One region of the Brumicola nitratireducens FR1064 genome, then DNA from elsewhere that is predicted to be linked to it. Evidence: predicted binding sites of a transcription regulator. Region 1 holds the regulator's gene; each other region holds the start of a gene.

The links. The regulator LexA, encoded in region 1, represses DNA repair genes until DNA is damaged. The targets are predictions, from matches to a motif close to TACTGTATNNNNATACAGTA.
Region 2: GNIT_RS01690 (YebG family protein) is a predicted target of LexA. The motif match lies at 2,611-2,630, and genes of this name have one in related genera.
Region 3: recA (recombinase RecA) is a predicted target of LexA. The motif match lies at 1,295-1,314, and genes of this name have one in related genera.

Annotation. Positions count from the first base shown of each region.
Region 1 covers NC_016041.1:3,991,017-3,995,309, reverse strand. Annotated here, with positions in the region: gene GNIT_RS16910 (S8 family serine peptidase) at 1-714, opposite strand, end outside; gene lexA (transcriptional repressor LexA) at 1,418-2,038, shown strand; gene coxB (cytochrome c oxidase subunit II) at 2,486-3,610, shown strand; gene ctaD (cytochrome c oxidase subunit I) at 3,623-4,293, shown strand, end outside.
Region 2 covers NC_016041.1:403,599-407,891, reverse strand. Annotated here, with positions in the region: gene GNIT_RS01700 (helix-turn-helix domain-containing protein) at 1-1,646, opposite strand, end outside; gene GNIT_RS01695 (HAD family hydrolase) at 1,838-2,362, opposite strand; gene GNIT_RS01690 (YebG family protein) at 2,686-2,982, shown strand; gene GNIT_RS01685 (MBL fold metallo-hydrolase) at 3,100-3,873, shown strand; gene tldD (metalloprotease TldD) at 3,896-4,293, opposite strand, start outside.
Region 3 covers NC_016041.1:2,757,874-2,762,166, reverse strand. Annotated here, with positions in the region: gene mutS (DNA mismatch repair protein MutS) at 1-426, opposite strand, end outside; gene GNIT_RS11935 (CinA family protein) at 518-1,144, shown strand; gene recA (recombinase RecA) at 1,576-2,631, shown strand; gene GNIT_RS11925 (glycosyltransferase family 2 protein) at 2,987-3,733, shown strand; gene GNIT_RS11920 (TVP38/TMEM64 family protein) at 3,726-4,293, shown strand, end outside.

The DNA.
Region 1 (4,293 bases):
TGGGTCGTCATCGTCATAGTGGAAGTCGTATCCAGCTATGACTTTACACCCTTCGCCAAAGCAGCCACCCAATGCTGAGTGGGTATAATCAATACCGGTGTCTAACACCGCTACAACTATTCCATTACCAGTAAGGGTTGCTCCAGCATTATCAAGCCGCAACCAAGCGTCATTTGCTCGCACTAGAGAAACACTTTCACTTAGTTGACGTGACATCACTTGGTCGGCTACCACTCTTTTGACATTAGGAAGCGAACGGATCTTATCAACCTCGTTGGGTGATGCTTCCACAACGATGGCGTTTATCGTGTGAGTAAATTGGTAAGTAGGGAGAATTTTTTGGTTAATCGTACCAATATAGCTAAGAAGTGTTTGATGTTCTTGCTGCAACGCACTTTGATAGTTGCGAAGTTCAGCAGAGAGTCTTGTGTTCAGCCTGTTTACTGACGGATTTTCTGCTGCTAGAAGTTGCTGTTGCTCGATTAAGCCTGGTGATGTTAACTCTACGATGTAGCGCTGTGGTCCAGCCGGATAGTACTTTACAGTCGACAACCCATCAGATCGTGTCGTTGTCACCGTTAGTGTATCGTCTGAAACTGACGGAAGTGTTTTTTCGGAAATTGTACTATCTGCGTTTGCGAACGAAGAAAAACAAAATTGCAGCAATGCGGTCAGTATTAAGCCGCGACGGAGTGGGCGTGAAAATACAATCATAAAACATCCTTGTTATTACTACTTTGATTTAGATCTTTGAGTTTATCTCAGTTCACTTCGAGCACCAATATGCAATTTCATATTGTGTTATAAATACTCAAACTCATCACCGAGTCATTGCTCGTTAGGCAAGTCAAGCGCGGAGAAGTCATAATGGGTCACTTTTACCTTTTGGAACATGCCAGCGACATATGCATCATAGCGGCGAAGACTTAAAATTTTTCAATAACCGCTTTATGTATCCATCCTGCTGCTGTTTTACTCTCCAGAATAAGTCGATGAAGCCATGCAGATTTGGTGACGGTACATTCTGAAAAAAGCATTGACTGACGCAAATCCAGTGCCACCTGCAAGGAGAATAATTCGCCGTTCCCATATCCTCAAATTGCTCAAAGTAAGCGAACTTATCAAGATTATATTATGAGCTAAAACCTTTAATTAGCCTGTGTTATCTGAGTGCGCCTCGGATGCTAATCTTATAAATCATCAATCACGCGCCAGCTAATATACAAGAAATGATTTTTCTCCGATTTAGGAGCGTCTTAAAAGTTAACTTGTATTCTACTTTGACGAATGCCTCCTATTCTGAGGTTTAATCAAACAGGATTTTTTGCAAAATAAACCGGATCCCACAATTTGATCGTTGCCATTTGCCTTTTCCTGTATATACTTACATCTAACTGTATAGAAAAACAGGCTGTTTATGCGTCCACTAACTCCCAGGCAACAAGAAGTACTCGACCTTATTAAAAGTACAATGATTGATACGGGCATGCCGCCCACTCGTGCTGAAATTGCGCGTCACTTAGGTTTCAAGTCGGCGAATGCCGCTGAGGAGCATTTGAAAGCCCTCGCAAAGAAAGGGGTGATCGATATCATTCCTGGCACATCGCGTGGTATTAAACTGAATTGCGCATTAGATGACGAGGCTGACGAAGGTTTACCACTGATCGGCCGAGTAGCTGCAGGTGAGCCGATTTTGGCAACAGAGCATGTAGAATGTCATTATAAAATCGATCCCGACCTATTCAAACCAAACGCTGATTTTTTGCTTAGAGTTCACGGCATGAGTATGAAGGATATCGGGATTATGGACGGTGATATTTTGGCGGTGCATCGCACGACTGATGTTCATAACGGCCAAGTTGTCGTCGCTCGAGTTGATGAAGACGTTACGGTGAAGCGTTTTGAAAAACGAGGTAGCCAAGTTTTACTACATGCAGAAAACGACGCGTTCGCGCCTATTAAAGTCGATTTAGCCTCACAGCCTTTTAACATTGAAGGTATTGCCGTTGGCGTCATTCGTAATTCAGATTGGATGTAGCGTCAGATAGAGTTATTTGTAGCTTATTAAAAACTTAAAATAGCCGCTTCATGAGCGGCTTTTTTATGTCGTATTTCCCCTCAAACAGCAGTTTCAAAGTGCAAACCTCAATTTCATTTAATGTTGAAGTTCTGAAGTGTTATATCGACTACCGCTGTCTAATCCCGTCAAAAATGCACTGTTTCAATGTGACTAATGTAGCCGCCAACGTATATGAGCTTCTAAAAGATCATAAAAAGCGCAGTACAAATTTTAATCATTACCAAGATATTCAATCTATTTTCAAGAAAACACTAGACTATGCAGGTACTTTGTTTAATCATTAGGCATTGATTTACATCAAAATAACAAATTAAACAGAATCTTCACATCAGAGCGTAAAAATTCACAACCTGAAGAAGAAGATTGGAAAGGAGTATCAGAGTGAATCGAGTAACTTCATTGCTTATTGGCGCGTTACTAGCGTTTAGTAATTCAGCAATAGCCTCAACGGCTGCAGAACGGTCTGACCTAAACCTACGTCAAGGTGTAAGCGATATCAGCTTAGAAGTGTATGACTTACACATGCTGATGTTTTGGATATGTGTTGTTATCGGTGCCGTCGTATTTGGTGTGATGTTTTATTCGATGGTAATGCACCGTAAATCTACCGGAGCTAAGCCAGCTAATTTTCATGAAAACGTGAAAGTAGAAGTACTGTGGACGGTTATTCCTTTTGTCATTCTTATTGCGATGGCGTGGCCAGCGGCCACAACTCTCATCGCTATGGAAGATACTAGTGAGGCTGACGTTACTATAATAGTGACGGGCTCGCAGTGGAAATGGCACTACAAATACAAAGACAATCCAGATGTCGAATTCTTTTCCTTACTTGCCACTCAAAGAGAGCAAATAAACAACAAATTCACCAAGGGCGAAAACTATCTGTTAGAAGTAGATAGACCTCTCGTCATTCCAACGGGTAAGAAAGTTCGTTTCTTGATAACTTCTGATGACGTTATCCATTCTTGGTGGGTTCCAGATTTCGCGATCAAAAAAGACGCCAACCCTGGTTTCATCAATGAAGCATGGACCAATGTTAATGAGCCTGGTATCTACCGCGGCCAATGCGCAGAATTATGCGGACAAGACCACGGCTTTATGCCTGTCGTTGTTATTGCTAAAGACCCCGCTGAATATGAAGCATGGCTGAAGGCAGAAGAATCAACCGCGATGAGAGCGAAAGAAGAGGAGCAGCGTCTGCTTTCCATGAACATGAGTATGGAAGAGTTAATGACGCAAGGTAAGAAAATATATGACACTGCCTGTATCGCTTGCCATCAAGCTAACGGTGGTGGCTTGCCACCTATGTTCCCAGCGTTGAAAGGCAGTAAAGTTGCCTTAGAAAAACAAAATATTCCGTTACATATTAGTATGATCATCAACGGTAAAAATAACATGCCGGCGTTTGGTAAGCAGTTATCTATGTCTGAAATAGCCGCAGTCGTTACTTATGAGCGAAATGCTTGGGGTAATAACACGGGCGACATGGTGCAAGCTAAAGATGTTAACGCAATAATTAACGGTAAATAGAAGGTCATCAACATGAATACAGAAACCGTAAACGAAGCACATGATTCGCATGATGGCCACGATGCCCATCACGAACATCACATACCCAAAGGCATTTTAAGATGGTTGTTCACCACGAACCATAAAGATATCGGCACGCTTTATCTTTGGTTCGCGTTCATCATGTTCTTAATAGGCGGCGCAATGGCAATGGTCATTCGCGCGGAGCTGTTTCAACCAGGTCTGCAAATCGTAGAACCACATTTCTTTAACCAAATGACCACAGTACACGGTCTTATTATGGTATTTGGTGCTGTTATGCCCGCCTTTACTGGTTTGGCAAACTGGCTCGTTCCAATGATGATTGGCGCGCCTGATATGGCACTACCGCGAATGAATAACTGGAGTTTTTGGATCCTACCATTTGCCTTCCTTATTTTGCTTTCGTCTCTATTTATGGATGGCGGCGGTCCTGCATTTGGTTGGACGTTCTACGCCCCTCTATCAACACAGTACAGTGGCGACAGCACCGCTTTGTTCGTGTTTTCCGTCCACATCATGGGTATTTCATCTATCATGGGCGCAATTAACGTGGTTGTGACCATATTAAATATGCGTGCACCAGGTATGACCTATATGAAAATGCCTTTGTTTGTATGGACTTGGTTGATTACGGCCTTCCTGCTTATAGCGGTTATGCCTGT
Region 2 (4,293 bases), 550 kb from region 1:
TCATTGATCGAGTGCCCTTTGGCTAACAAGTGTTTGGCTTTCTCTAATCTATATTTTTTCAAATGTTCTTTGAAGTTATGCGAATAATATTCGTTTAATCTTCGATTTAAAGTGCGAAAACACACGTTCATATGCTGGGCAGCTATTTCTCTTGTAAACTGTTCATTAGCAAAATTTTCGTCCATCATTTCATTAAAACGAACAATAAAACGGCTATCTTTGTCGCTTTCAAAGGCCGACGCTTGCGGAACCGCTAACTGTTGACTGTGGTATTCGGAGAGCTTTTCATCTACTTTTTCAGCAACTCGCTGCTGTTGCTCTAACAAGCTCGCTACAGTTAGTTGCAATTCGGTTGGACGCAGCGGTTTTTCGATGATGCAACTCGCTCCCAAGCGTAATACAGATAAGCGAAAACTTTGCGCTGCTATGCCACAGCAAACCACAATAGGGGTATGTTCAGTTTGTGGGTTTTTGCGAATAAGCTTTAACAGCTCTAGGGGGTCCATGTCTGGTAAAATTTGGTCAATTAGAATCAGCTCTGGCTGCAAATTATGGATCACTTGCATCGATTCTAAGGGTGAGGTACATGCGAAACATTGATAGTTCGATTGCAATGCCCTGTGCACTATCATCTGGCTAGTATTATTTTGATCAATGATCAGAATTTTTGATTTACCAGCAACGACAGCATTTGCACTTTTTGAAAATTCAATATTCTGAGTTGGATTTAAAGAATCATTCTTCGCAGACGGTTGCTCATGATTTGAGGATATAGCGTCCTTGCTTGCTGGCAAAGAAACATATATGACAGTGGCATAATTAAGTGCACACGCTAATTTTACAGAGCCTCCAAATTGAGCAACAAGTCGGTGAATGCTGGCTAAATTCAAATCGCCTTCATCATCTTGTGCGCGTTTAGCAAAATGAAACCTAGGGTTGGTGCGCACTGACAAATTAATGTTGTGCACTTCCTGACTGCTTATCCCTTCACCCCACGCCGTCACGCTAAAGTTAAAGCTATTCATGCCTGTGTCACATCGCACGCTCAATATAGTGTTTGGATTGGCAGCTTTTGAAGCGTGAATAACTGCTCCTCGCAAAATTTTATCCAGCATGCCTGTTGGCATTTTGAGCATGCTATGGTCTTGCTGCACAAGGTCGAGCTGTTGTTCTTTTGAGCTGAGAATCGATTTCAACATCATTTCGTTTTGTGCAAAAACAGCTTTAGAGCTCACGGCAATTTCAGCAAGTTCTCTGTTTTCATTTCTCAATGCAAAATAGGCCAAGCGCTCTGCAAGCTCGGAAACCTTGCGCCAACTGTTTATTTTTGCTTCTCTGCGCTCATTATCTTCATTCGCGAAAAAAAGCGAGCTATTTTGTTGCTGAAATTCCTCAGAAATAACTGATTGAATCGCAGAGCCTATATTCGTAACGCTAATTTGCTGAAAATGAAGTGTCTCCAAAACTTCTTTATTTCGGGTATTAAGCACCTCTAAGTCACTCGCTAGAGTGTGATGTTTAGACAGTAATTTTTTATAGAGAAGAAACAAGGTGAGGGCACTAGACAGCAATATTATGCTTAGTATGAAAAGCCCTATAGATAAATAGATATACTCGTTTGAGAAATTGATATGCTCTACCAACACAATGCTTCCTTGCACTTTCGATTAACTTTATCCTAAAGATATATTGCTATAGTTCCATGCGGAAAACAACTGGACAAAAGTTGTAATTAGAGGCGGCATGTTAATTGGGTATGAGCTAGTAATACACTCTGGGATAATCGTGTTTTTAGTATTAAAGTTTTCAAAATAAGATTGCCCGAATTATCAAAAGCTTAAGTTTTAGCAATATAGGATAAGCACGCTTTGTAGTCGTCAATTCCTACTTGATGTTTATACAGCCAAGCCTGCATTTCAGCATTATGAGCAGCTTGAATGTCATAAATATAGTCACCTAAATAGGCAATATCTGATGGCTCAATTTGCCAACTATTTGCAATACTAAGCAATGCCGTCGGGTCGGGTTTTGCAGGCGCGTCTTCGCGAGTAATAACGTGCTCTATAGCGATACTATTATTATTAAGTTTTATTTCTGTCGCCTGTCTGCAGTTGCGAGTCACGATGGCTAGTGGCAGAGCATGTTGTTTTGCTAAAGCAACAAAAGCCTCGGCACCGGGCAACCACACCGAGGTTTGCGCATCCTGTAGCTCGTGCTCAAGCACGACCTGATTGGCTTCCGCTTTTCGTTCATCGCAAGCTAAATTATGGATAAAAGTTAAGATATCGTCTGATGTTGGACACCCGATTGCACGCTTTATTGCGGCAAAATCTAACGTTGTTTGTACCAACGTATCGTCCAAATCAAAAATGATACCTTTAACATTGGAAAACTGGAATTGGATAAATGACTCCGGTCTAAGGCTTCTGTGAACCATGAGATATATATCTTAGGTCCAGCTGTTAATTTAAAGCGCGCTTGTAGCAAAAGCTATAAAGCACAACACTGACTAAAGATACTTAAACTCTTGAAGCGACTTAATAGTTCAAATAAGCTAACAAGTATTTTAGTGCTTCAGATAATAGGATTAGACAATGAATGCAATTAACAAACTGTTTATTTATACAGTAATTAATGTATAGTGTGCAACGTAGATTTATTTATTAAAAAATAACGGAGGCCAGCATGGCAGTTATCACCCAGTATGTGGTTCAGCATAAAGGAGTTGAGAAATTGGTAACGACCGACAAAAAAGAGGCGGACAAATACGACAAAATGTTGGAGGTTGCCGACAATCTCAGCGCGTATCTTGCAGCAAAAGGCATCGAACTAAATGAAGCACTTTCTGAAGAGCTAGGCATTTTGTTATCTAAAAACAAAGAGTCTGTAATGAAGATTATGAAAGGCGCTGAAATTGAAGGCATACTTGAAGTCGAATCAGCCGATGTTGTCGAGCTACCCGCGGCAAAGAAAAAGAAATAGCTCGCTAACGGACTACGACTCTCACTAATAAATAATCATCACGAAGATAATTAGTGAGTGTCCAAATAAAAGAGTAAGATAAGACTGGTCTAATGAGTTAATCGAGTTATTACTGCGATGAAGATCCACGTCTTAAAAGGCTTTATACAAAATATATTCTTAGTTGAATACCCCGACAAGTGCATGCTACTTGACGGCTGCTCAAAAGCCGACTTTGCATGCTTACAGACGTTTTTCAGTGATGAGCTGAAACGCCCGCTTAGCGACTTAAAAGTTGTCGTCGTAACGCACATGCATCCAGACCACGCCGGTTGCGCTCATTACTTGAGAAAAAAAACAGGCTGTAAGATTATCAGTTGCGAGAAACAGACGCAGTGGTACGAAGGTGTCAAAGGCAAGCTTGCTCATATCATTGATATTTCATTAGCGCTTTGGGTCGCCGGCAAGATGAATAGGCCAAGAAAGAACATTTGGTATCCTGCACATTTACATCCTGATCTCACTCTTACGGATAAACAATTCATTCCAGGTTTTGACGATTGGCAGGTTTTTGAGACTCCCGGGCACACCGATAGAGACTTGTCAGTAATGCATATTCCAAGCAAGCGCATTTATGTTGCAGATCTTATTGTTAAAGTGAAAAGCAAATTGTCCCCACCTTTTCCAGTTTACCTACCTGAGTTATACAAACAGTCGCTACTCAAACTGCAGTCTTTGCAGCCGAATTCAGTCATGATGGCTCATGTTGGGGAGTTAACGCTAACAGACGAGGATTACGCTCAGTTGCTTATCGATGCGCCCACGCAGCCTGAAACTAACAAAGTGGCAATCATTAGAATGCTGAAGGGAAAGCTGTTAGGAAAGAAACTGGGACTAAGAGATAAATCATAGTCCCGTGGTTTTATCTTGTTTGCTAGGCTGTCCCGCCCACCGTGAGTTCATCTACTTTAAGCGTGGGCTGTCCAACCCCAACAGGTAAAGACTGACCGTCTTTACCGCAAACGCCAATGCCCATATCTAATGATAAATCATTGCCTATCATCGATATTTTTTGCATTACTTGAGGTCCATTGCCAATCAATGTTGCCCCTTTGATGGGTGTGGTTACTTTGCCATTCTCGATTAAATACGCCTCAGACGTTGAAAATACAAACTTTCCAGACGTAATATCAACCTGACCACCACCAAAGTTAGGTGCGTAAACCCCCTTCTCTACTGATGCAATAATATCCTCAGGACGATGCTGACCGCCGAGCATATAAGTGTTTGTCATGCGCGGCATAGGCAGGTGCGCATAACTCTCGCGTCTGC
Region 3 (4,293 bases), 1.2 Mb from region 1:
GATAGCCAACAAAACAGAGTCTTTTGACTCTTCTAGTAAGGCCTCGTCTGTGACCGTGCCCGGCGTTACAATTCGCTGAACTGCACGTTCTACAGGACCTTTACTGGTGGCCGGGTCGCCAATTTGTTCACATATTGCAACCGACTCGCCCATTTTGACCAGTTTCGCTAAATAGTTTTCAGCAGCATGATAAGGTACGCCGGCCATTGGAATGGGCTCGCCACCCGATTTGCCGCGAGCGGTGAGGGATATGTTAAGTAGGTTAGATGCTTTTTTAGCATCGTCAAAAAACAGCTCATAAAAGTCGCCCATGCGGTAAAAAAGCAAAATATCCGGATGATCCGCCTTTATCTTTAGATATTGCGTCATCATAGGGGTATTGGCTGGACCGCTTGCGTTAACTTTATCGGATTTTTTATTTGGCATGCTTTTTAAACAGGTTTCTGTTGTGACAACTTCAGCTTGTCTTTAATATGTGTCGCTATTGTAATGAAAACCACAGGGATATAAATAGACATTGCAAAACTTAACAACAAAAAGTGTTGAAGCACTCGCTCGTAGCCTTGGTGAAAGCCTGCTTGCTGCTCACAAAAAAGTGGCGTCGGTTGAGTCATGCACAGGTGGTGGCGTAGCTTATGCCATTACTGAAGTGCCGGGCTCTTCACAGTGGTTTGAAAAATCGTGGGTTACATATTCCAACCAGGCTAAACATGAAGAAGTGGGGGTTAGCTTGGCGACTTTGGATAAGTTCGGCGCTGTTTCTTCAGAGGTGGTGCACGAGATGGCGGAGGGCGGACTGCGTAAAAGTGGCGCTAATTTATGTGTTGCTATTAGTGGTATTGCTGGTCCTGGCGGCGGCACAGCCTCTAAGCCGGTGGGTTTGGTGTGGTTTGCTATTGCGAAAACTGTGGATGATCGCAGAGCGAAAAACGGCAGCGCTGGTATTCTCAGAGCCAATGGTCTAGAAGCAGAGCAGAAAAATAAAATCGATAATCTTCACTCGAAAAACTCCCTCAGTAATTCGAATAATCTGGTACAAACACGCTGTTTTTCAAGGTGTTTTAGTGGCGATAGACAGCAAGTTCGAGAACAAGCCATCAATCTTGCATTGAAAGAACTGATCGTCAGCCTAGTTAACACGTAAGCTTTGTTTAGATAATATTAACAATAAGTACTGTATGAAACTGAGTTTTGTGTCGTCATTCATATTATTAATTACCCTCGTTAAACAGTGCGAAAAACAAAAATACCAATAAATACATAAAGATAAATTTTTTTTGAAATTCAGTATTGAAACTGTATGGTTATACAGTATACTTGCGATATAAATGATTAGGTGTGTTGGTTTACCCCATAATAAAAAATGGCCCAACGGCAAATACAACTAATGATAAACGGTTTGGTAAGTGCGTTATTTGCTAAACAATAAAAGCACTGTTAGCGCTATTAACATAGCCTGCAAGCTTACCAAAACAACATCGAATACACCTAGGAGCTACGGCCATGTTAAAAAAATCAGCTGAAAAAACAAAAAAGACAGCACCAGAAAGAAGAACAGGTAAAGAGGACAAAGGCATGAGTGAAAATAAAAGTCGTGCGCTCGACGCAGCTCTAGGTCAAATAGAAAAGCAATTCGGTAAAGGCGCTATTATGCGTTTGGGTGACAACCAAGCTTTAGATATTGAAGCAATATCAACCGGTTCACTCACAATCGATATTGCATTAGGCATAGGTGGTCTTCCTTGCGGCCGTGTTGTAGAGGTATATGGTCCTGAGTCTTCAGGTAAAACAACCTTAACGCTGCAAGTTATTGCTGAAGCACAGAAGAAAGGCAAAACGTGTGCCTTCGTTGATGCCGAGCATGCGCTTGACCCTATCTATGCTGAAAAGTTAGGCGTGAACATTAATGATTTGCTTGTTTCTCAGCCCGATACCGGTGAGCAAGCGCTAGAAATTTGTGACATGCTCGTGCGTTCGAACGCCGTTGACGTGGTGGTTGTTGACTCCGTGGCCGCGTTAACGCCTCGCGCTGAAATCGAAGGCGACATGGGTGACTCACACGTTGGCCTGCAAGCACGCTTGATGTCTCAAGCTTTACGTAAATTAACGGCTAACATCAAACGTTCAAACACACTGGTTATTTTCATTAACCAAATTCGTATGAAAATTGGTGTGATGTTCGGTAACCCAGAAACCACGACTGGTGGTAACGCGCTTAAATTCTACGCGTCAGTTCGTTTAGACATTCGTCGCATCGGCGCAATTAAAGACGGTGATGAGGTGGTCGGAAACGAAACGCGGGTGAAGGTTGTCAAAAACAAGGTAGCCCCTCCGTTTAAACAAGCCGAATTCCAAATTATGTATGGCGAAGGTATCTCAAAAGAAGCTGAGTTAATTGACTTAGGCGTAAAACAGAAGCTCGTTGAAAAAGCAGGTGCTTGGTATAGCTACAATGGCGAACGAATTGGTCAAGGTAAAGCTAACGTCGTTAAGTATCTAAAAGAACATGTCGGAATGGCAGAAGAAATCGAAGCGCTCATTCGTGCCGAATTATTAATGCCTAAGACCAAGAAAGTAGAAGAAGTTGCTGAAGCTGAAACGGCCGATCTTGATGCTGAAGAGAAAGAATAAGCAATATTAATAATACACTGCTCGATACTCTCCCGAGATTGCTGAGCCTCTAGGTTTTCTTAAACGAAAACTAGAGGCGTAGCACAAATTTAGCGCTGCCTTCTAGTGGCGGTTTTTAATGGCTGACTTGTTCAGCCATTTTTTTATCCCGTATTTATAAACTTGTCTAAAATCATTTATTCTGATTTTTCAAATAATCCATCGTTTTAATCAACATAGACTATGCTAAAAACAAAAGCTTTATATTCAATATTGTCAGCATTGTTAAAATTTCAGGTTGCCTTAAGGAGTACTTAAGTTTCAGATTGTAGTCTTCGCAGTAATCTGAATTCATTATTATTGAAAAGCGAAGGATATGGACGTGTCGTCTAAATATATCAGCATAGTTGTACCGGCGAAAAACGAGGCCGAAAATATTGACATTCTCGTCGACGAAATCATTACGCATTTAGATTCATTATATCAATTCGAGATCATCTATATTGACGATGGAAGTAGTGACTCCACTGCAGAAAAAGTATTGGGATTGATGCGACGCTACCCCGACCAAGTTAGGTTAATTCAGCACGACAGTTCTGTAGGTCAGAGTACTGCCATTTATACAGGTGTGAAACAGGCTTGTGGAGAGCTGATTGTCACAATTGATGCCGATGGACAAAATAATCCAGCGGATATGATTAATCTTATTAAAACTGCCGAAGCTTTTCCAAAAGGCGTCGATTTTTGTGTTGCCGGCTATAGAAAAAAAAGAAAAGATACCGCTTGGAAGCGCTTTCAATCTCGTGTAGCCAACGGTGTCCGTGCAACGTTGTTAGGTGATGATACACCTGATACTGGCTGCGGATTAAAGGTGATTCCGCGCAAAACCTTTCTTCGACTCCCTTATTTTAATCATATGCACCGTTACTTACCATCGTTGATAAAACGATTGGGCGGTAAGATTGTAGTGGTTGAAGTTGGCCATCGAGATCGCCAGCATGGGGAATCTAACTACGGCATGTGGGGTAGGTTGTTTGCGGGTTTAGTAGACATGCTGGGGGTTATGTGGCTGCAGCGTCGGAATAAACTGCCCGTGGTAAGAGAGCTATTTCCTGATGATTAAGGAGCCCTCACTAAAATGGTATAAACAAGGTTTAGGGACGGTTGTTCTATGTGTCGTCATTGGCTATGTGTTTACCTATATGGACATAGTGTCAAGTTTTAACCAGACATGGATTGACAGGGACATTAGAGATAATGGTATGAAGGGCGCGATATACTTTTTTGGCATCAGCGTTTTTATTACTGCTTGCGGTGCACCGCGACAAGTTGTCGCTTTTTTAGGAGGCTATGCTTTCGGTGCAATATCAGGCGTGATATTAGCTACAGCTGCCACTTTAGGCGGCTGTATCGTTACTTTTTATCTATCTAAAATAGTCATTAAGCCGTTAATTCGAAGGAATTTTCACAAGCAATCGGAACGGGTGAACGCATTCCTGGCGAAAGAGCCAACCCGAAAAACAATCATTATTCGTTTATTGCCTCTGGGCAGCAACGTACTGACAAATTTAATTGCGGGTAGCACAAACGTGAGTCCTCGTGCATTCTTTATTGGCTCTGGTATTGGCTATATTCCACAAATGTTTATATTTTCTTTGTTAGGAAAAGGCATGCTGATAGGCT